3 regions of the Pseudomonas sp. NA-150 genome follow, and region 2 is predicted to be linked to each of the others. Evidence: riboswitches for the same ligand, from Rfam matches in the RefSeq annotation. Region 2 holds a riboswitch; each other region holds the start of a gene.
What was found. A riboswitch is a leader RNA that binds a small molecule or an ion and turns the genes downstream of it on or off. The one in region 2 is predicted to bind cobalamin.

Region 1: linked by a shared signal. The riboswitch ahead of cobW (cobalamin biosynthesis protein CobW) and the one ahead of cobO (cob(I)yrinic acid a,c-diamide adenosyltransferase) in region 2 are both predicted to bind cobalamin.
Region 3: linked by a shared signal. The riboswitch ahead of ACF0H7_RS08970 (CbtB domain-containing protein) and the one ahead of cobO (cob(I)yrinic acid a,c-diamide adenosyltransferase) in region 2 are both predicted to bind cobalamin.

Annotation. Positions count from the first base shown of each region.
Region 1 is NZ_CP172305.1:3,148,261-3,155,608, forward strand. Features, by position in the region: gene cobM (precorrin-4 C(11)-methyltransferase) at 1-497, opposite strand, end outside; gene ACF0H7_RS14930 (cobalamin biosynthesis protein) at 541-978, opposite strand; cobalamin riboswitch at 1,156-1,354, shown strand; gene cobW (cobalamin biosynthesis protein CobW) at 1,452-2,516, shown strand; gene cobN (cobaltochelatase subunit CobN) at 2,520-6,284, shown strand; gene ACF0H7_RS14945 (ATP-binding protein) at 6,302-7,315, shown strand; gene ACF0H7_RS14950 (VWA domain-containing protein) at 7,330-7,348, shown strand, end outside.
Region 2 is NZ_CP172305.1:1,234,405-1,241,752, reverse strand. Features, by position in the region: gene bluB (5,6-dimethylbenzimidazole synthase) at 1-463, opposite strand, end outside; gene ACF0H7_RS05965 (cobyrinate a,c-diamide synthase) at 460-1,755, opposite strand; gene cobO (cob(I)yrinic acid a,c-diamide adenosyltransferase) at 1,766-2,377, opposite strand; cobalamin riboswitch at 2,476-2,702, opposite strand; gene ACF0H7_RS05955 (PQQ-dependent sugar dehydrogenase) at 2,861-4,201, shown strand; gene ACF0H7_RS05950 (C40 family peptidase) at 4,320-4,865, opposite strand; gene ACF0H7_RS05945 (C40 family peptidase) at 4,956-5,603, opposite strand; gene ACF0H7_RS05940 (NAD-dependent deacylase) at 5,679-6,443, opposite strand; gene hda (DnaA regulatory inactivator Hda) at 6,437-7,141, opposite strand.
Region 3 is NZ_CP172305.1:1,875,312-1,882,659, forward strand. Features, by position in the region: gene ACF0H7_RS08940 (PdxA family protein) at 1-767, shown strand, start outside; gene ACF0H7_RS08945 (alpha/beta fold hydrolase) at 837-1,715, shown strand; gene ACF0H7_RS08950 (MFS transporter) at 1,811-3,091, shown strand; gene ACF0H7_RS08955 (alpha/beta hydrolase) at 3,088-3,807, opposite strand; gene ACF0H7_RS08960 (hypothetical protein) at 4,328-4,975, shown strand; gene ACF0H7_RS08965 (histidine phosphatase family protein) at 4,976-5,536, opposite strand; cobalamin riboswitch at 5,566-5,699, shown strand; gene ACF0H7_RS08970 (CbtB domain-containing protein) at 5,732-5,944, shown strand; gene ACF0H7_RS08975 (CbtA family protein) at 5,966-6,730, shown strand; gene ACF0H7_RS08980 (2-hydroxyacid dehydrogenase) at 6,856-7,348, shown strand, end outside.

The DNA.
Region 1 (7,348 bases), 1.9 Mb from region 2:
TTCACCCCCAAATGAATCGCCATCGTTGCCTTGTGCTGCGCCAGGCTGGCCAATTCCTCGCCCTCGGGCATTGAGGTTTTATCGGCGTACCGGGTCAGGATCACGCTTTGGGAAATGTCCGGCAGTGTCAGCTCGGTGCCCAGCAGCGCTGCGCACGCGGCAGTGGCGGTGACGCCGGGGATGATTTCGAAGGGGATCTGCATCTCGCGCAGGTAACGAATCTGCTCGCCAATCGCGCCATACAGACTCGGGTCGCCGGAGTGCACGCGGGCTACGTCCTGGCCGCGCTCATGAGCGGCTTTCATCAGCGCGATGATCTGTTCCAGGTGCAGTTCGGCGCTGTTGACTACCTGATCGGCCTGATGGCCTTGCAGCACGGCGGCCGGGACCAGTGAGCCGGCGTAGATGATCACCGGGCAACTGCGGATTAAACGCTGGCCTTTGACCGTGATCAGCTCCGGGTCGCCGGGGCCTGCGCCGATGAAAAAAACGGTCATGGGTACTCCAGAATCTAGACAGTAAAAAACAAGCAGGTGCGGATTATCGACGATTTGTCGGCTCGCCGGCCAAGGCAAATGTCGCGCGGCGGCTTTTTTGCCGAGTGATCAGCAGATCGCCCACTGCACCGGACAGTTGCTGTGCCAAGGCCAACGCCGTGCTTTCGGCGACGCCGTAGCAGCCGGTGTGGGCAAAGGCGATGTCCGAGCGATGGCTGAGCCGTGTTTCAAACACCGCCAGTTCAGTGGCGCTGAAAAACACCAGCGGCAGTTGCAGTTGCGCGGCCAGCGCCAGCAGGCCCGGTTCCGTGCTTTTTTGATTGATCGAAGCCAGGGCAGTGAGGGCGCCGATGTGCAGGCCGTGGGCGTGCAGCCCTTGCTCGATCAACTGCCGTAGTTCGTCGACGCAACAACCGCGCTGGCAGCCGATACCGACCACGCGCGTGGGTTGTTTCAACGGTGGATCAGCAGGGCTGGGCATGCTCGGGTGCGCTCGATATAAGGCGCGCAGAAAAGCATGTCGCAATGGCTGTGGTCAATCGCCGAGCGCCGTGCGTGCGTGATTCACGACGTGATAGTTCTGAAACCACCGTTTTTTTTCCGCAATATGTGCCCAAGCCTGCAGGCGCTTTCTGATTGACCTCTGCATAGCCACTGCGTAGCCTTGTGCGTTCGAGGTTCTCCGGCTGCGGTCGGAGCTAAGACGGGAACGCGGTCCAAGCCGCGGCTGCCCCCGCAACTGTAAACGGTCATGTTCATTGCACTGCCACTGCGGGTCCGCGGGAAGGCGCGATGAATGCCTGTCGCATGACAGGCCACCGTGAGCCAGGAGACCTGCCTCGCAACGAATTTTCTCTAGAACCGGGCGGGGTGATCCGGTGGCGAATTGATCCGCATGCAGTTCTTGTGCGGCTCTCGTCCCGCTTTGCCCGCCGCTTTGCCAAAGGGCATCCGATGAAAACACTGGCTAAACTTCCCGTCACTATCGTCACCGGGTTCCTCGGTTCGGGTAAAACCACGCTGCTGCGCCACATGCTGGACAACGCCGAAGGTCGTCGCATCGCGGTGATCGTCAATGAATTCGGCGAACTGGGCATTGACGGCGATATCCTCAAGCAATGCACCATCGGTTGCACTGAAGAAGAAGCCAACGGCCGCGTCTACGAGCTGGCCAACGGCTGCCTGTGCTGCACCGTGCAGGAAGAGTTTTTCCCGGTGATGCAGGAATTGGTGGCCCGTCGTGGCGATCTGGACCACATCCTGATCGAAACCTCAGGCCTGGCGTTGCCAAAACCATTGGTGCAAGCCTTCCAGTGGCCGGAAATCCGCAACGCCTGCACGGTCGATGCGGTAATCACCGTGGTCGACAGCCCGGCCGTGCTGGCTGGCACCTTTGCTGCGTTTCCGGATCAAGTCGACGCCCAGCGCAAACTGGACCCGAACCTGGACCACGAATCGCCACTGCACGAGCTGTTTGCCGACCAGTTGGCCAGCGCCGACCTGGTGATCCTCAACAAAGCCGACAGGATGGACGCAGCCGGTCTGGCGGCCGTGCGTGCCGAAGTCTCGGAAGAGCTGCCGCCGGCGGTGAAAGTCATCGAAGCCAGCAGCGGTCGTCTGCCGATCAGCGTGCTGTTGGGCCTGGGTGCTGAGTCCGAGCTGCACATCGACAGCCGCAAGACCCACCATGATCACCACGAAGGGGATGATCATGATGACCACGATCACGACGCGTTTGATTCGATCTCCATCAGCCTGCCGCAAGCCGATGAGAGCCTGTTGCTCGACGCGCTGACGCAGTTGGTGGTGCAGCATGGCATTTTGCGGGTAAAGGGTTTCGCGGCGATTCCGGGCAAGCCCATGCGTTTGCTGATTCAGGGCGTGGGCACGCGTTTCGACAAGCACTTCGACCGCGCATGGCGGGCCGATGAAGAGCGCGCGACGCATCTGGTGCTGATCGGCCAGGAGCTGGACGCGGCACTGCTGGAAGCGCAACTGCGTGCTGCGGTTGCTGGCTAAGCCATGCACCTACTGAGAACCCAGCCCGGCGGATTTGTCCCTGACGACAGCATTGCTGACCTGGGACAAACCCCGGCCGAGCTGGTGATTCTCTGCAGCGGCGATTCACACCTGGCATTGCTGGCCGAAGCGGCGCAGCAGTTGCCGGACGATTACCCCAGCCTGCGTTTGGCTAACCCGATGCAGGTGCAAAATCACGCCTCGGTGGATTTGTACGTCGACCAGGTGCTGCGCCACGCCAAAGTTATTCTGATTTCGCTGCATGGCGGTATTGGCTATTGGCGTTACGGCGTCGAGCGGCTGGTGGAGCTGGCGGAGCAGGGCGTGCAGTTGATTCTGGTGCCGGGTGATGATCGCCCAGACCCGGAACTCAGCGGTTTAAGCACGGTATCAGCGGCAGAGGGCGAGCGGCTTTGGCATTTTTTGCGCCAGGGCGGCCTGCACAATGCGCTGGAGCTGTATCGCTGTCTGGCCAGTTGCTGGCTGGAGCGGGATTACCCGTGGGCCGAACCGCAGACCTTGCCGCGCACCGCGATTTACCATCCACACATTGCCAATGCTCAATTGGGCCACTGGCAAGCCGACTGGCGCGCTGAGTGGCCAGTGGTCGCGGTACTGTTTTACCGCTCCCACCTGCAAGCGGCCAACACCGGTTTTATCGACGTGTTTTGCGCACGTTTGCAGGCCCAGGGTCTCAATCCTTTACCCATCGCCGTTGCCAGCCTGAAAGAACCCGGTTGCCTGACGGTGGTGGAGGACTTGCTGGATCTAACCGGTGCCGAAGTGATCCTGAATACCACCGGCTTTGCCCAGTCGAGCCCGGAAGCGCCACATTTGCGTCCGTTTCGCCGCAATATTCCGGTGATTCAAGCCATTTGTGCTCAGGACAACGAAACGGCCTGGCGTGACAGCGAGCAAGGCCTTGGTTCGCGGGACCTGGCAATGCATATCGCCTTGCCGGAGCTGGATGGGCGGATTATCAGCCGGCCGATCAGCTTCAAGGATCTGGCGTGGCGCAGTGAACGCAGTCAATCGGATGTGGTGTGCTATCGCGCACAACCCGAACGCATGGATTTTGTGGCCGAACTGGCGCGGCGCTGGATCGAATTGGCGCGGCTGCCCAATGGTGAAAAACGCGTGGCGTTGATCCTCGCCAATTACCCGACCCGCGATGGCCGGATCGGTAACGGCGTGGGCCTGGACACACCGGCGGCGGCGCTGAACATCCTGCGGGCGATGCAGGTCGAGGGTTATCCGTTGGCGCTGTTGCCCGCGAGTGGGACTGCGTTGATCCAGGCATTGCTCGGCGGCGTCAGCAACGATCTGGACAGCATCGATCTGCGCCCGGCCCGGCAAAGTCTGGCGCTGGACGAGTATCTGGCGGCGTTCAATCAATTGCCGCCAGCCAATCGCGCAGCCGTCACCGCGCGCTGGGGCGAACCACACACCGACCCTATGTTCCGTGGCGGGCGGATGATGGTGGCCGGGCTGCGGTTTGGCCTGACCTTCGTCGGCATTCAGCCGGCGCGGGGTTATCAAGTAGACGCCAGCGCGGTCTATCACGACCCGGACCTGGTGCCGCCCCACGGTTATCTGGCGTTTTATTTCTGGTTGCGCAAGGCCTATGGCGCGCATGCCGTGATCCACGTCGGCAAGCATGGCAACCTTGAATGGCTGCCAGGCAAGGGCGTCGGGCTGTCCGACAGCTGCTGGCCAGACGCCGTGCTCGGTGCGATGCCGAACATTTATCCGTTCATCGTCAATGATCCGGGTGAGGGTGCCCAGGCCAAACGTCGCACTCAAGCGGTGATCATCGACCACTTGATGCCGCCCCTGACCCGCGCCGAAACCTACGGCCCGCTGCGCGATCTGGAAGTGCTGGCCGACGAGTTCTACGAGGCGCAACTGCTTGATCCACGCCGCGCCAACGAGCTGCAGCGCGACATTCTCAAGCTGGTGCGCGAGACCCATATCGACCGTGAGCTGCAACTTGACGAGTCGCTCGATAAGCAGGCCGACGCAGCGGTTTGGCTGCCACGTCTGGACACCTACCTGTGTGACCTGAAGGAATCACAGATCCGCGACGGCTTGCACATTTTCGGTGAGTCACCCAGTGGCCGGTTGCGCATCGACACCCTGTTGGCCTTGCTGCGCATTCCCCGTGGTGATGGCCGGGGTGCGCACTCCAGTGTATTGCGCGCGTTGAGCAAAGCCTTCGAACTGGATTTCGATCCACTGGACTGCGAATTGTCCGCGCCGTGGAGCGGGCCCAGGCCTGGCGGATTGCTGGAGTTTAGCGCGGAGCCCTGGCGCACGGCCGGCGATACGCGGGAACGGCTGGAGCTATACGCTGCGTGGTTGATTGAGCAAGTGCTGATCGGTACTGAAGTTGAGTTATTAACTGAAAACAATGAGTTATCTTCTGTTCTTCATCATTTGCGAGAAGTAGTGGCGCCGCGTCTGGATGCCTGTGGTCCCGCGGAGATGCAGGGCTTGCTCGACGCCTTGAGCGGTCGGTTTGTCCCCGCTGGGCCGAGCGGTGCGCCGAGCCGTGGCCGTTTGGATGTGTTGCCGACCGGGCGTAACTTCTTCTCGGTGGACGTGCGCAATCTGCCGACCACCACGGCCTGGCGCATCGGTTTTCAGTCGGCAAACCTGCTGCTCGAACGGCACTTGCAGGATCACGGCGATCACCTGCGTCAGCTCGGCCTGTCGGTATGGGGCACGGCGACCATGCGCACCGGCGGCGACGATATCGCCCAGGCCATGGCGCTGATGGGCGTACGTCCGGTGTGGGCCACGGGCAGTCAGCGGGTCGATGATTTTGAAATCCTGCCGTTGAGCTTGCTCGACCGGCCACGGGTCGACGTAACGCTGCGCGTGTCCGGGTTTTTCCGCGATGCGTTCGCCAACCTGATCAAGCTGTTCGATGCGGCGGTGCAGGCAGTCGCGGCGCTGGATGAGCCGGATGACATGAACCCGTTGGCGGCCAAGGTTCGCGAAGAACGGCAACAATTTGAACGCAGCGGCTTGAGCGCCGATGACGCCGCACGCCAGGCCGGCTGGCGCATTTTTGGAGCGAAACCGGGTGCCTATGGCGCCGGTGTGCAGGACGCGATCGATGGCCGCTTGTGGCAAACCCGCGATGACCTGGCCGAGGTCTACCTGAACTGGGGCGGGTACGCCTATGGCGGGGTCGATGAAGGGACGCCCGCGCGTGAGCACTTTGCCCAGCGGTTGACGCAACTGCAGGCGGTCCTGCAAAACCAGGACAATCGCGAGCACGACTTGCTCGACTCCAATGACTATTACCAATTCCAGGGCGGCATGCTCGCGGCCGTGGAAAGCCTCAGCGGTAAGACAGCCGCCAGCTATCATGGCGATCACAGCCAACCCGACTTGCCGAAGATTCGTACCCTCAAGGAAGAGCTGAACCGGGTCATTCGCTCGCGTGCGGCGAATCCGAAGTGGATCGATGGCGTCAAGCGTCACGGCTACAAGGGCGCCTTTGAAATGGCGGCGACGGTGGACTTCCTGTTCGCCTTCGACGCCACCACGCAACTGATTGACGATCACCACTATGCACTGTTGGCCGATGCCTATTTGCTCGATCCATCGACCCGCGAGTTCATCGAGCAGCACAACCCTGACGCCCTGCGCGACATGACCGAACGCCTGCTCGAAGCGCAGCAGCGTGGGCTGTGGCAGGACCCGGGCGAGTATCGTCAGGCGCTGGAAAACCTGTTGCTGGATATAGAAGAAAACTGATGACGGCCGAGACAAGCATGAGCGATATCCCGCATTTTCCCTTGGCGGCCGTGGTCGGCGCTGATGACCTCAAGTTGGCGCTGTGCCTGACCGCCATCGACCCGAAAATAGGCGGTGTGCTGATTGAAGGGCCGCGGGGCATGGCCAAGTCGACACTGGCCCGTGGTTTGGCCGATCTATTGGCCAGCGGGCAATTCGTGACCTTGCCGTTGGGCGCTACCGAAGAACGGCTGGTCGGCACCCTCGACCTGGACGCCGCATTGGGCGAGGGCCGCGCGCAGTTTTCTCCCGGCGTACTGGCCAAGGCCGACGGCGGCGTGCTGTATGTCGATGAGGTGAACCTGCTGGCCGATCACTTGGTCGATCTGCTGCTGGATGTAGCCGCCAGTGGGGTCAACCTGGTCGAGCGCGACGGTATCTCCCATCGTCACGCATCGCGTTTCGTATTAATCGGCACCATGAACCCGGAAGAAGGCGAGTTGCGCCCGCAATTGCTTGATCGTTTTGGCTTGAACGTGGCCTTAAGTGGGCACACTGCGCCGGCCGAGCGTGGACAGATCATTCGTCGACGGCTGGATTTCGATGCCGATCCCATGGCGTTCTGCGCGCAATGGGTCACGCAACAGGAAGCCTTGAAACAGCGTTGTGAGCGGGCGCGCCTGCTGCTGCCGAGCATCCCGTTGGACGATCAGGCCCTGGCGCAGATTACCGAGCGCTGCTTCGCGGCGGCGGTCGATGGCTTGCGGGCGGACCTGGTCTGGCTACGGGCGGCGCGGGCTCACGCCGCCTGGCGTGGCGCTGGCAGCATTATCACTGAGGACATTGACGCCGTGGCTGAGTTTGCCCTGCGCCATCGTCGTCGCAACCCCGCGCCACCGGCGCCGCAACAGAATCCGGCCAGCAATGGTACTCCGCCGCCGCAGCAGCAGGACGACCAAACGGGCGGCCAAGGTAACTGGGGAGAAATGCCCGCTCAGGCAATGCCAGTGGGCGCGCGTCGTGAAGTGCCGAGCTGGCCAAAAAAGCCTTAGGCATTCGCCCTCGTATGACTCCGGGGGCGGATG
Region 2 (7,348 bases):
ACACCCAACCCATGCCCAGCCCTTCCGCGCGCGCCGCCAGCCACAAGTTCTGGATGGCGCAGGACAACGACGCCATGTCCATTTCCGGCAAGGTGCGGCGGCCAAAGATATGCCGTTCGCGATCATCCATCAGTGCCGCGACCAACACTTCCGCGCAATCGTTGATACCTTCGACCTTGAGTTTCATGAAGTCGTCGGAGCGCTCGCCCAACGCCTCGGCGGTACGAATCCGCTCTTGCTCGACCTGCGCCTGAATCTGTCCACGCAACGCCCGGTCGCTGATACGGATGAAGCGCCACGGTTGCATCAATCCGACGCTGGGGGCGTGGTGCGCCGCCTCGAGCAAGCGCGCCAACAACTCGGGCGCCACTTCGCCGCCGCTGAAATGGCGCATGTCACGGCGCTCGGCTATCGCTCGATAGACTGCTGCACGTTCGTCGGGGCTGAAGGCCTGATCATTCATGGTTTAAGAAGCGCCGCAACCGCTTGGGGGTTGGAAGGGAAATAGAAGTGCACGTAAGAAGCGGTCATCCGCCCGTCACGATAGACCGCCTCGGCGCCGCGCCCACCGTTGGGGCTCACGCCACGGGCGATGGGCTGCAGCTCGGTGCTGGTCAGCGAGTGATGATACGTGTGGCCACGCAACAGACCTTCCGGCAATTCGACCGCTTGCAGTGCCAGTGCTGCCAGGCGTTTCTGCATCACCGCCTCACCGCTGAGCAAGCCCACCAGTTCGACCCGCTGGCCTTCGACATCGGTCAGCGCATCCAGCAAATACAGCATGCCGCCACACTCAGCCAGCAAAGGTTTGCGTGCCGCGTGATGCGCGCGAATCGCCGTTAACATCGACTGGTTTTGCCCCAGGGTCAGGTGGTGCAATTCCGGGTAGCCGCCGGGCAAATATAGACTGTCGGCGTCGGGGATTTCGCTGTCGTGGATCGGCGAGAAGAACAACAGCTCGGCGCCCATGGCCCGCAGCAGGTCGAGGTTGGCGCCGTAGATGAACGCAAAGGCCTCGTCGTGGGCAACCGCGATCCGCACACCGGCCAACAATGGCTCGGCCTGGATAACCTCGGGGGCTGAAAACTCAACTGCGGGCGGCAGCGCCACTTCGCAAGTGCTGGCCAAGGCGCTGGCCGCCGCATCGAGACGCGCATCAAGGTCATTCAGTTCACTGGCCTGCACCAGGCCCAAATGCCGACTCGGCAATTCGATCCCGGTTTCCCGTGACAAGGCGCCGTACCAGCGCAAGCCCTCGGTCAAACTGCCTTCGAGCAATTGCGCGTGGCGCACGGTACCTACCCGATTGGCCAACACCCCGGCAAACGGCAAGTCCGGTTGATAGCGCGCCAGCCCCAGCGCCAACGCGCCAAAGGTTTGGGCCATGGCGGTGCCGTCGATCACGCCCAGCACCGGTACGCCGAAATGCCGCGCCAGATCGGCGCTGGACGGCGTGCCGTCGAACAGGCCCATCACGCCTTCGATCAGGATCAAGTCGGCTTCACCCGCCGCTTCCCACAACAGGCGACGACTTTCTTCAGCACCGACCATCCACAAATCCAGCTGATATACCGGTGCGCCGCTGGCACGTTCGAGGATCATCGGGTCGAGGAAGTCCGGACCGCACTTGAACACCCGCACCTTGCGCCCTTGGTTGCGGTGCAGGCGGGCCAGTGCGGCGGTGACGGTAGTTTTGCCCTGGCCAGAAGCCGGCGCGGCGATCAAGACCGCCGGGCAGTGACGCGCTGCTCTCATGAACAGATACTCATAGCTCGATGCCTTTCTGCGCGCGGATGCCGGCCTGGAAGGCATGCTTAACCACGGCGATCTCGGACACGGTATCGGCCAGGTCGATCAATTCTTGCTTGGCGCCACGACCGGTGACCAGCACGTGCTGCATCGGCGGCCGCGCTTGCAGATCACTGAGCACTCGGTCGAGGTCGAGATAGCCGTGCTTGAGAGCAATGTTCAGCTCATCCAGTACCACCAGGCCAATACTCGGGTCGCGCAGCAGTTCACGGGACACTTCCCAGGCAGCTTCAGCGGCGGCGATATCGCGCTGGCGATCTTGAGTCTCCCAGGTAAAGCCTTCGCCCATCACGTGGTAGCGCACTTGCTCGGGGAAACGGCGGAAAAACAGCTCTTCCCCGGTGGCGTTGCGGCCTTTGATGAATTGCACCACGCCACACTGCATGTCGTGGCCCATGGCGCGGGCGAGCATGCCGAACGCAGAGCTGCTTTTGCCTTTACCGTTGCCGGTCAGCACCAGCAACAGGCCGCATTCATTCGGTGCGCTGGCGATGCGCTCATCGATTATGGCTTTTTTGCGCAGCATGCGCGCCAGGTGGCGTTCGTCACGCTCAGTGGTTTCGGTCATCTCAGCTCTCCGCTTGAGGGTACGCGATAGCAAACGGAAGCAGACGACATGAACTGCCAGCACGGCCAAAGGCCCTGCGCAGAGCATCGCCCTCCGTGGTGCTGTTGAATGGATCAGGCCGGTCTCCGGACTCATGAGTGGGCTTTTTTTGCCCCACCGTACGCCTTCCCACGTCATGACAGACGCAGTGGCCCAATGCACGGCTTCGACTCATTTACCGTTGCGGGGGCAGTGTCGGAATCGAGCGCCCGAGGCGTCCTCACCGACTTCCCTGTTTCACTCCGGCAATCATTGATCGCGGAGCACCTGAAACACGCGCGAAGGGTAGAGGGTTGGGGGTAGAGCGTCAATCAAAGCGCCACGCGCAAAGGGATCTCAAGCAAAAAATCCCCTCGAACTACACTGACGGCCTGTCGGCATGGAACCTCGACGCTTTGGCTCCCTCTACCTTATGCGCCTCCCCGACTTTCATGGAGATCGACCATGTTCAGACTCAGTCCTCAGCTGTCCGCCCTGCTGTTGCTGACGGCCAGTATCACGGCCTGCGCCGATACCTCGCGCCTGCAGGTCTCCGATGGCACCGGGCCCACCCCGATGTTGCCGGCACCCACGACCTCACTGATGCCGACCGTGAACATCGCCCCGGCCGTGGGCTGGACCAAGGAGGCCAAACCCCTCGCAGCGCCGGGCATGCAGGTCGTCTCGTTCGCGAAAGACCTCGACCACCCACGCTGGCTGTACGTGCTGCCCAATGGCGATGTACTGGTAGCAGAAAGCAACTCGCCGCCCAAGCCCGATGATTCACCCGGCATTCGAGGCTGGATCACCAAGAAAGTCATGAGCCGCGCCGGAGCCGACACACCGTCGGCCAACCGAATCACCCTGCTGCGCGATCTCGACCACGACGGTGTCGCCGAAACCCGCACAGTATTTCTCGATAACCTTAATTCACCGTTCGGCATGACCCTGGTGGGCAATGACCTGTACGTCGCGGACACCGATCGATTGCTGCGCTTCCATTACGAAGAGGGGCAAACCTCGATCAGCGCGCCACCGACCATCGTCACCGACCTGCCAGCCGGTACGATCAATCACCACTGGACCAAGAACGTGATTGCCAGCAAGGACGGCAAAAAGCTTTACGTCACAGTGGGCTCTAACAGTAACGTCGGAGAAAACGGCCTGGATAAAGAAGAAGGCCGCGCGGCAATCTGGGAAGTGGACGCCGCGACCGGTACGCACCGGATTTTTGCTTCCGGCCTGCGCAACCCCAACGGCATGGACTGGGAACCGCAGACCGGCAAGCTGTGGACCGCGGTCAACGAGCGCGACGAACTGGGCAGCGACCTGGTGCCGGATTACGTCACCTCAGTCAAAGACGGTGCCTTTTATGGCTGGCCGTTCAGCTACTACGGTCAACATGTCGATACCCGTGTCGAACCTGCTCGACCGGACATGGTGGCCAAGGCCATCGCCCCGGACTACGCGGTCGGCCCGCACACCGCATCGCTGGGCCTGGCCTTTGCCGACGGCAAGCTGCCAGCACCTTTCAGCCAAGGTATGTTCGTCGGTCAACACGGCTCGTGGAACCGCAATCCGCACAGTGGTTATAAGGTGATTTTCATCCCGTTCACCAATGGCAAACCCAACGGCATGCCGGTTGATCTACTGACCGGCTTCCTGAATGCCGATGACAAAGCCCAGGGGCGGCCGGTGGGCGTGGTCAACGATCAACATGGCGGGGTGTTGGTGGCGGATGACGTGGGAAATGTGATCTGGCGGGTGTCGGCGGTGAAGGCTCAAACTGCTGCTTCGTTACCCTGATCTCGGCGGTGTGGCCCTCTATTTGTAGGAGCCAACTTGTTGGCGAGCCGTTTGACGCGGTGTATCAGATACGCCGCCTCGCGAACAAGTTCGCTCCTACACCGGCCGACGGGGCAGGCTACGGGTTATGCGCCAAATGCTGAGGCTGTATCACCCGCTTGGCGTTCAGGTAGGCTTTCTGCCAATAGGGTTTGTCCAGGTAATCGAGACGCACCGTACCGCCCGTTGCCGGCGCGTGAACGAAACGACCTTCACCGACATAGATGCCGGCATGGCTGACCACTGAGCCACCGCCTGTAGCGAAGAACACCAAATCGCCCGACTGCAGCTGATTACGGCTGATGTCCTGGGCCTTCATAGTGATCATTTCGTGAGTCGAACGCGGCAGGGTGATGCCCGCAGAACCGCGGTACACATAGCCGATCAACCCGCTGCAATCGAAACCGGAGTCCGGCGTATTGCCGCCCCAACGATACGGCGTGCCGACCAGGCCAATCGCACGGATCAGCACGTCTTCGGCAGCAGGAGAGGAAGGTTCATCGGAAGGCGCGTAAACCACCGGTTGCACAACCGGTGGTTTGTAAGCAGCGGGGGGATGTCCGGCACAGGCACTGATCAGTGCAGCCAAAATCCCTATTGACCCAACGCGTACCATCATCGACATAAACACAACAACCTGATCTGGATGCGGCTTACTCTGCCGTGAGCCGGAGCTGCGTGTAATAAGCCAGTGGCTGCTTACACGCTCCGGGAATTACTGATGCTGGGTCTGAATTGTAGTCGGAGCCATCGCTAATGCACGTTTGGCTTCAATAAAGGTCTTTTTCCAGTACGAATCGTCGAGGCTGTCGATACGCACACCGCCGCTACGAGTACTGCTGGAGTGGATGAACTGGTCATCACCCAGGTAGATACCGGCGTGGCTGACACGACCGCGACCTTTGGTACTGAAGAACAACAGGTCACCCGGCTTGAGGTTGTTACGCGCAACCAGTGGGGCCTTTACGTTGATCATTTGGCGCGTCGAGCGAGGCAAGGTCATGCCCGCCTCTTCTCGGAACAGGTAACCGATGAAACCGCTGCAGTCGAAACCGGCTTCAGAGGTGCCGCCTGCACGGTAACGCGTACCGATCAGGGCCATGCCGCGTTCGAGGATGCTGTCGGCGAGGCCTGGCATCTGGTACGGCTTGCTGTCGGCGAATTCGGCCAGTTCTTTCTCGGTGATCAGTTCTTCGTCCGCTACGGAGTCAGTCCCATTAGCGAGTTGTGCAGAGCGAACAGACTGCGCAGTAATGGCATTCTGTACTTGCTGCTGCTGTTGCGAGGCTGGCATCTGGGCCGCGCAACCAAAAAGTAGTGTAACCAGTGCGAGAGGCACGAGGGGTGCGAAGCGATTTAGCATGGGCACGACCGTGGCTGATATGTAAAGAAGACGAGACTATGCCTACTATCATCCTCATTTGCAAATTCAATCGAACTAAATGTGACTTACCAGTTCCTCGAGAACTTCTAATGCTCTACACCCGAGAAATACGTCCATGGACCCACTGTGGTCGGTCCGCGTCGGGTTGATTTCCGCTGTAAAGCCCCCGGACACCCGTGTTCGCAGGACCGGCTCGTGTATGTAGGGAAAGCTGGCGGTGGTGCCGATGCTCAGTACCGCGTCGAAACCCTTGTCCATTTCCTGATACAAAGTTTCCAGCGCCCGCTCGGGCAGCATCTCTTCGAACAACACCACTGGCGGACGCAAAATACCCTGGCATTGCTTGCACAAGGGTGGCAATGGTCGCCGCAGATGTTCACTCAACTCAGGATCGATTTCCCCACACGACTGACAAAACAACGGTGCCAATTGCCCGTGGATTTCGATCAGGCGCTCGGGTGGGCTGCCGGCCGCGCGATGATAGCCATCGACGTTTTGCGTCAGCACCCAGCACTCTGGTTTGATCCGCTGTAACTGAGCGATCGCGTAATGCCCGGCATTCGGTTGCGCACCGAGACACGCCCTGCCCAGTTGGGCAATGTATTTCCAGCACAACGCCGGGTCGCGACGCAGCATCGGCCCGGACAAGGCCATTTCAATAGGCAGCCCGTCTTCGGTGCTGCCGTTATAAAGGCCGCCCACGCCGCGATAGGTGGGCAATCCCGAATCGGCTGACAAACCGGCGCCGGTAATGATCAGAATCCGCTGGGCGTGACGAAGCGCCGCCGCTGTTTGCATCAGCAGCGCCCGCTCTACCATCCGAGTGTTTCTTTCAAGAAAGGAATCGTCAGCTTGCGTTGCGCTTGCAAGGAGGCCTGATCGAGTTGCTCCAGCAAATCGAACAGCGCACTCATGCTACGGGTCCCGCGAGTCAGAATGAAATGCCCGACTTCGTCGGTGAGGTGCAGACCCCGACGCGAGGCGCGCAGTTGCAGCGCACGCAGCTTGTCTTCATCGGACAGCCCACGCATCTGGAATACCAGGGCCATGGTCAGGCGGGATTTGAGGTCGGGCAACTTGACCGGCAATTCCCGAGGCGACTGCGAGGCAGCGATCAGCAACCGGCGACCGCTGTCACGCAGGCGATTGAACAAATGGAACAGCGCCTCTTCCCACTCCGGCTTGCCGACGATGGCCTGCAGGTCGTCCAGACACACCAGCTCGTACTGCTCCAGGTTGTCGAACAGCTCGACGCCCTCGTCGATCACTTCAGCCAACGGCAGGTACACCGCCGGTTCGCCCATTTGCTCGAAGCGCAGGCACGCGGCTTGCAACAGGTGAGTACGCCCCACGCCGTCCTTGCCCCACAGGTAGATCAGGCTTTCGGTCCAGCCAGCGTCGGCGTCGCAGAGTCGCTCGACATAGCCGAGTGCTGCGGCATTGGCGCCGGGGTAATAATTGACGAAGGTGGCGTCATCACGCAGACGCACACCCAAGGGCAGCTGAATCGGTTTCATGCTGGCTGAACGGTTCAGACGAACCGCTAGGGGCCTCTGTGTAAAGTGTGCAAAGTTTATACCCGTGACGCCGGAGGCACAATGCGGCAGACAAACAAGCAAAATCAAAGGTTTGCGTGGATTCGGTTGCTGCACATCTGTTACACCGCGTCAAACAATTCGACGTAGGAGCGAACTTGTTCGCGAGGCGGTGCCTCAGACATACCG
Region 3 (7,348 bases), 640 kb from region 2:
TGTATGAGCGCGGACTAGTAAATGCCGAGTCTGGTCGTCTGACCGGCGAAACCCTGAAAGTCATGACCGATCTGGCGCTGGCCGGCGAACTGGACGGCATCTGCTTCGCCCCGCTGAACAAAGCCGGCCTGCATCGCGGCGGCTGGAACTACCACGACGAACACCAGATGTTCGCCGCCTGGACCGAGCATGTCGGTTACTTCGGCGAAGTGAACATCATTCCGCAGTTTTCCACCTTCCGCGTGACCTCCCACGTGGCGCTGCGCAAAGCGGTGGACATGGTGCAACCGGATCGCATCGAAGGTGCCTTGCAACTGGCCCATGACACCCTGCGTGCACTGGGCAACATGGCGCCGCGCATCGGTGTCGCGGCCCTCAATCCCCATGGCGGCGAGAACGGTCTGTTCGGCGACGAAGAGATCACCATCATTCGCCCGACCCTGGAAAAACTGCGCCTCAAGGGCCTGGCCTGCGAAGGCCCATTCCCTTCCGACACCGTATTCATCAAAGCGCGCAACGGTGATTTCGACGCGGTGGTGATCATGTACCACGACCAGGGCCAGATCGCGACCAAGCTGCTGGGCTTCTCCTCCGGCGTGACCCTGACCGGTGGCCTCAAAACCGTGTACGCGACCCCGGCCCACGGTGTGGCCTACGACATCGTCGGCAAAGGCATCGCGGATGTCGGCGCCATGGCTGCGGCCTTCCGCGTCGCCACCGACAACGCCGCCGCGCGCAAGCCCAAACGCCAGGCGGTGGCCAGCTGATTCCGTTTTTCGCTGCAGATCTCAACGTTAGAACGGCCCAGCTCAAGAATAAAAAACGAGGCGAGTGATATGTTCGAGAATTTCAAGAAATCCGTCGTTAAAACCAGCGATGCCGAGATCGTTACAGTGGTCGGCGGTGAGGGGCCGCCGTTACTGCTGATGCACGGCAACCCCTTTAATCACCTGTCGTGGCACAAGATTGCACCGCGTCTGGCGCAAGAATTTACCGTGGTCTGCACCGATTTGCGCGGCTATGGCGACAGCTCGAAACCAGCCGGTGGTGGTGATCACTCGGACTACTCCTTCCGGTCGATGGCGCAGGATCAGGTCGAGGTCATGCAGTCCCTCGGCTTCGAGCGCTTCAACGCCGCCGGCCATGATCGTGGTGCTCGGGTGTTGCACCGCATGTGCCTGGACCATGGCGACACGGTGCTCAAGGCCGGTTTCGTCGACATGCTGCCGCAGCATCACTTGCTGAATAACGTGACCCGGCAGTGGGCCAAGTTTTCCTGGCACTGGTTCTTTATGACCCAGGACGCGCCGACCCCTGAACGGATGATGGACGCCGATCCCGAGTTCTTCATCCTGCGCAAACTGTCGAAGACCGATCAGGGCACCAAATTCTTCGGGCCTGAAGCACTGGCCGACTACATCCGCTGCATCAAGAATCCGGCCACCACCCATGCCATGTGCGAGGACTATCGCGCCACGTTCGGCATCGACCTGGACATGGACACCGCCGACTTCGACGCCGGCCGCCGTATCGATAACCCGGCGTTGATTCTGTGGGGCGAAAAGGGCGGTGTAGGGCGCAACCACAACGCCGCTGAGGTCTGGAGTCGCTACGCCAGCAACATCCAGCAGACCGCAACGGTGCCGTCGGGGCATTACTTGCAGGAAGAATGCCCGGACGAAACCTACGAGGTATTGCGCGGGTTCTTCAAATAGGACGCTTCACCTAAGTAACACGCATCAACCAAGCAGTTGATACAAGCGGTCTGCGCGGCCGCTTGCCCACTACAACGATAATAATGGTGGAAAAAATGTTACCGACTCTGGCGCAAAAACGCAGGGCGACGTTGACGTTCGTATTGCTGTGCATCATGGCTTTTATCATGTACATCGACCGCAGCAACCTGGCAGTCGCGGCGCCGACCATCAGTAAGGAACTGGGTTTCAGCAATACTCACCTGGGCCTGATGTTTTCCGCCTTTGCCCTCGCGTACAGCTGCTTCATGGTGCCCGGCGGCTGGCTCAGCGACCGTATCGGTTCGCGCAAGGCAATGCTGGTGTATGGGGTGATCTGGTCGGTCGCGACCATCGCCACCGGTTTGGTCAGTGGCCTGGTTGCGCTGGTGGTCGCGCGCTTCGTGGTGGGGGTGGGTGAAGCGCCGATCTACCCGACGGCGGCGCGGATGATCGCCCGCGTGATTCCCATCACCCAGCGCGGCACCGCTCAGGGCGTGATGCACGCCTCGGGTCGCATGGCCAATGCCCTGGCGCCGCTGATCGTGACCTTTTTGATCCTGCAATTTTCCTGGCGTTTGTCCTTTTTGATTCTCGGCCTGGCGACCCTGGCGTTCATGTTCGTCATGTACTTCATGCTGAGCGAGACCAAGAAAGAGGTGGATGCCGTGGTGGCGGACCCGGTGCCGGTGTTCGTCGGCAAACCGGTGCATTGGCCCACGATGTTGCGTCGGGTGTGGCCGGCGGCGGCCACCTGCTTTTGCCACGGCTGGGTGTTGTGGTTTTTCCTCAACTGGATCCCGTCGTTTTTTACCCAACGCTACGGCATGGACCTGACCAAAACCGCGATTTTCTCCACCGTGGTGTTGCTCGGCGGGACCGTCGGTACGGCAGTGGGCGGGATGCTCTCGGACTGGCGCTTCAAGGTCACCGGCAACCGTCTGCGCTCGCGGCGGGACTTGATCATCTTTGGCTTTCTGTCCTCGATCATCGGCTTGATCCCGCTGATGTTCACCCAGGACATCATGATCTGCGCCGCCAGTCTGAGCTTCTCGTTCTTCTGCTCGGAACTGGCTGACTCACCGCTGTGGGTGATCGGTACGGAAATTTCCTACGAACATTCCGCGACCTCTAGCGCCTGCACCTTCTTCGGCATGGCAGTGGCGGGCGCGGTGTCGCCGGTGGTCATCGGCTGGTTGCTGGACATCACCGGTAACAACTGGGCGGCGGCGTTCTCGGCGTCGATTATCGTGGTGCTGTTGGGGCCGATTCTGGCGATGTTTATCAAGCTGGACGAAGAACCTCATCCAGAAGTCGCCGAACCGGAACCGGTACGGCGGGTGGCGACTCATCCTTAGGCGCTGAACTTCATCAACCAGCGATTCAGATCAACGATTTCAGTGTCGCTGATGGTGTGCCCAATACCTGGATAGGCGTGAAATTCGGGGTGCAGCGAGAGGCTTTGCAGGTAGCTGTTGGCATCGGCGCCGCCTGGGTAGGGGACCTTCTGGTCGGCGGTGCCGTGGCCGATGAACACGTTCAGCGCTTTCAGGCGCGGGTCGGGTTTCAGCTCGGCGCGCAACACGGGCAGGACTTTGCCACTCAACGCCGCGATCCCGCGGAGGATCTCGGGATGCCGCAGCGCCACCTCATAGGACATGATCGCGCCCTGACTGAAGCCGATCAGAAACACTTTGTCCGGCTGCGTGTGGTACTTCTCGGTGGCCTTGACCACGAACTCCGAGATCAACCCTTCACTGCTTTTCAGGTCCTCGGTCACCCCGTCGTAATCGCCATCACCGGGCTTCTTGCTGAACCACTGATAACTGTCGGAGCCGACTTCCTGCGGCGCGCGGGCAGAGAGAAAGGTGTAGTCGGCGGGAAGTTGATCCTTGATGTCGAACAGGTCCTCTTCGTTGCTGCCCGAACCGTGGAGGAAAATCACCAGCGGTTGATTTCTTGAATCGGCGCTGGTCTGTTCAAGGTAGGGCAGCGGCAGGTCGGTTTGCAGCGGAGTTTGTGCGTGGGCTGCGGTTGCGGCGAAGAGAAACAGTACTGCCAGCCATTTGATCATGGGGTTGCCTTGGTTAAATGCCGATTGTTCGGAACGTCTGGTGCCACTTCTGACGCGAGCTTGCGCAGCCTATCACTTGGGCGCGTTGGGCTCAGGTTTGATGGGGGCGAGTTGCCTGTCAGATTTCAGCGTCTGCGAGGTCAGTCTTCGTAGCGGTGCGGCGATCCGACAAGCCTGACGCCCACAGGTTTCGTTGCGTGCCACAGATCCCTGTAGGAGCTGCCGAAGGCTGCGATAGAGCCATCGCGAAGGTCGTTCCGACCTTATCGCAGCCTTCGGCAGCTCCTACATAGAGCGCATTTCAAGCCTGTCCCGGTTTTCAATATAACGGCCAAGTGCCGCATCGTTTTGACCATTCAGCAGAACCTCCCTCAAGAAGTACCTCTATCTGCCGAACCGTTAGGTACCTATCGAAGGCGGATGCTTCAGACGTCAAACCGGAAAAACCACCTGTTGGTAGAACCCGACTGACGAACGCCAACCTCTGAGCATCAATTGAATCGTTATAAAAGGGAGCGGTATGGGCGTTGCTCAGGCTGGATTAGTGTTCAAGACCAAGGTGCCGCTGCGGGATGCGGGTGCGCTGGTTTCAAAGTTGTGCGGGGGACAGGCGGTGAAGATTGAGCCGTCACTGCGCAGTTCCTTCGACATTCGCAATCACTCGGACGTCCTGGTTCAGGTGTTTGGGAACGTGATAGTCATCAACAACAACCAGATTGCCTGGGACATGCTGGAGGACCCTGCGAGTGACGTGACCCAGCGTCACCGGGTCCTCGGTGCGCCGGAAATGCTCCTCGCGTTTTGTCATTACGATTCCGGCGACAGTTACGGCTATGCGTTTATCGAACGCGGTGAGCGTACGCGGTCGCGGTTGCAAACGGGCGTGCCCGCGGTGGTCGAATTTGGCACGCCAAAAGACTTCGAATCGCGTTGGTTGTCGGCGCCGTTTTACCTGGAGGACGATGATTGCCCGATTGACCAGCGGCGCAAGATTTACTTCCAGGGCGAGCGTGAGGTCGAGGTGCCGGAGGCTGAGATCACCCGGCGTTTGCTGGAAGAAGCGTTGCGTATGAATTTTGGCATTTGCCCGTGGGACGAGGATATTGACCCGGTTTCTCATTTCTTCAGACTGACGGCCGAGAAAAACCCCTGGTGGCGTCTATGGTAGTCACAGAAAGTGTTGCTCCATGCGCAGGCGCCAACGGCCGTTAAACCTCAAGTCGGTCATCGACAGCGGCTCGATGTCGATGCTGTTGAAGGCGGAAGGCGGGCATTGCAGGGCGTGGAGCAGGGCGGCGCGAATCACGAACGGGTGAGTGATGGCGACGAAATGTCCGGGGTCGCGCAGGCTGTCGAGCCAGGCGCCGACCCGTGTGCACAGTTGCGTCACTGACTCGCCACCGTGAGGCGCGGCGTCGCTGTCGGCCAGCCAGGCGAACAGTGCGTCGGGCTCCTGTGTTTGCAGGTCGTTGATGCGTTGTCCTGCCCAGCGGCCGAAGGCGCAATCGCGCAATGCTGGAATGACTTCGCTCTGGCTGCCGAACAGCTGTGCAGTTTGTTGGGCTCGGGTTTCCGGGGCGCTGAGCAGCTGTACCGAGGACTTGAACGAAGCGGCCAATGACTGTCCGGCGGCCTGCCAGTCCATGTCGATGGGTTCGTCCAGCGGGAAGCGCGCGAGCTTTTGCGCCTGGGTTCGGGCGTGGCAAATCAGGGTCAAACGCGTAGCCATGACTGAGAACCATCTGGTTTTACAAGTGGAGTAGCGTACACTGCCGGGGCTGTTGTTTCATTTCGTTGCGAAGCAGGAAGCCGGTTCAATTCCGGCGCGGTCGCGCCACTGTATTCGGCACTCTTGCCGTGAGCCAGACCTTGCTTCGTCCATTCCGTAATCCGTACTGGGACGCGTATTCCCTGGAGGCTATTCATGTCTTATAGCGCCACACGCCAAACTGATATTTCCTTGCCGGTCATTCCCGTTGGCGAAATCCTGCCCTGGGCAATCTTCGTTGGCTTGCTGCTGATGCTAGCCCTGTATTTCGTGGGTGCCGAACAAGGCGCCACGTCACTGTTTTCCGGTATGTATGTGCATGAGTTCGTGCATGACGGTCGCCACTTGCTTGGCTTCCCTTGCCACTGATTCATCCTCAAGGAACATGACATGACTGGGCATCTACTTGTCCGGGGAATGCTGGTGGGCTTGCTCGCCGGTATCCTCGCGTTTTGCTTTGCATCCCTATTTGGTGAACCACAGATCGACCGCGCCATCGCGTTCGAAGAGCAGATGTCGGCGATGCACGCTGAAGCCCATGGCGATGCAGGCGGGCATGACCACGAAGAAGAGTTGGTGAGCCGCGACGTGCAGAGCACCGTTGGCTTGTTGACCGGGATTCTGGTGTACAGCGTTTCGCTGGGCGGGATCTTCGCGCTGGTGTTCAGCTATGCACTGGGTCGCGTTGGCTCGGTCGGTCCGCGTGGGCTTGCCGCACTGTTGGCGCTGGCCGCCTTCGTCGCGGTGATTCTGGTCCCAGGCCTCAAATACCCGGCCAATCCGCCGTCGGTGGGTGATCCGGATACCATCGGCCTGCGCACCAAACTGTTCTTCCTGATGCTGCTGGTGTCGGTGTCGGCGATGGTGATTGCGATCAACGCCGCGCGCAAACTGATCGCCCGCCGCGGCCTCTGGAGCGGCGCGCTGCTAGCGGTGCTGTTGTACCTGGTGATCGTATCCGTCGCCGGTTCGCTGTTCCCGACCATCAACGAAGTGCCGGAAACCTTCTCCGCCGTGCTGCTGTGGAAGTTCCGCGTGGCCTCGCTGGGGATTCAGGTCGTACTGTGGACCACCGTGGGCCTGGCCTTTGGCTGGGTGGCCGAGCGCAAGTTGCAGCCGGTTAACCTTGCCGGGCGTTCCCGTTTGCAGTCTTGATCGAAGTGTAAGTTCGAGTAAAAGACCCGCCTCGTGCGGGTCTTTTACTATCCGCTAGCTGACCGCTCCGGTCGTTATGCGGCATAGTCCGCCCCATTGATTTCTGATCTCGATGGGAGCGACGCATGACAACAACCGTTCTGGTACTGGTAGAAGCCGTCAACGAGTACCTGCCGATTCTCGAACACAGCGGGTTCAAGCTGATCCTCGCGCAAAACCCGGCTGATCGGGCCAAGGCCGTGGCGACGTATGGCGAGCAGATCAATGCCGTATTGACCCGTGGGCCGTTGGGTTTTTATGCCGAGGAAATCGCCGCGTTGCCGCATCTGGAAATCATTTGCGTGATCGGTGCCGGGTACGAGCATGTCGACCTCGCGGCTGCTCAGGCGCGCGGGATCGTGGTGACCAATGGCGCCGGGGTCAATGCGCCGTCGGTGGCGGACCATGCGATGTCGCTGTTGCTGGCGATGGTGCGCGACATTCCCCAAGCCGATGCGTCGGTGCGGCGTGGCGAGTGGCGCAAGGTCACGCGGCCTTCGCTGGCTGGCAAGCGTCTGGGGATACTCGGCATGGGCGCAGTGGGGATCGCGATTGCCAAGCGCGCAGCCGGGTTTGATA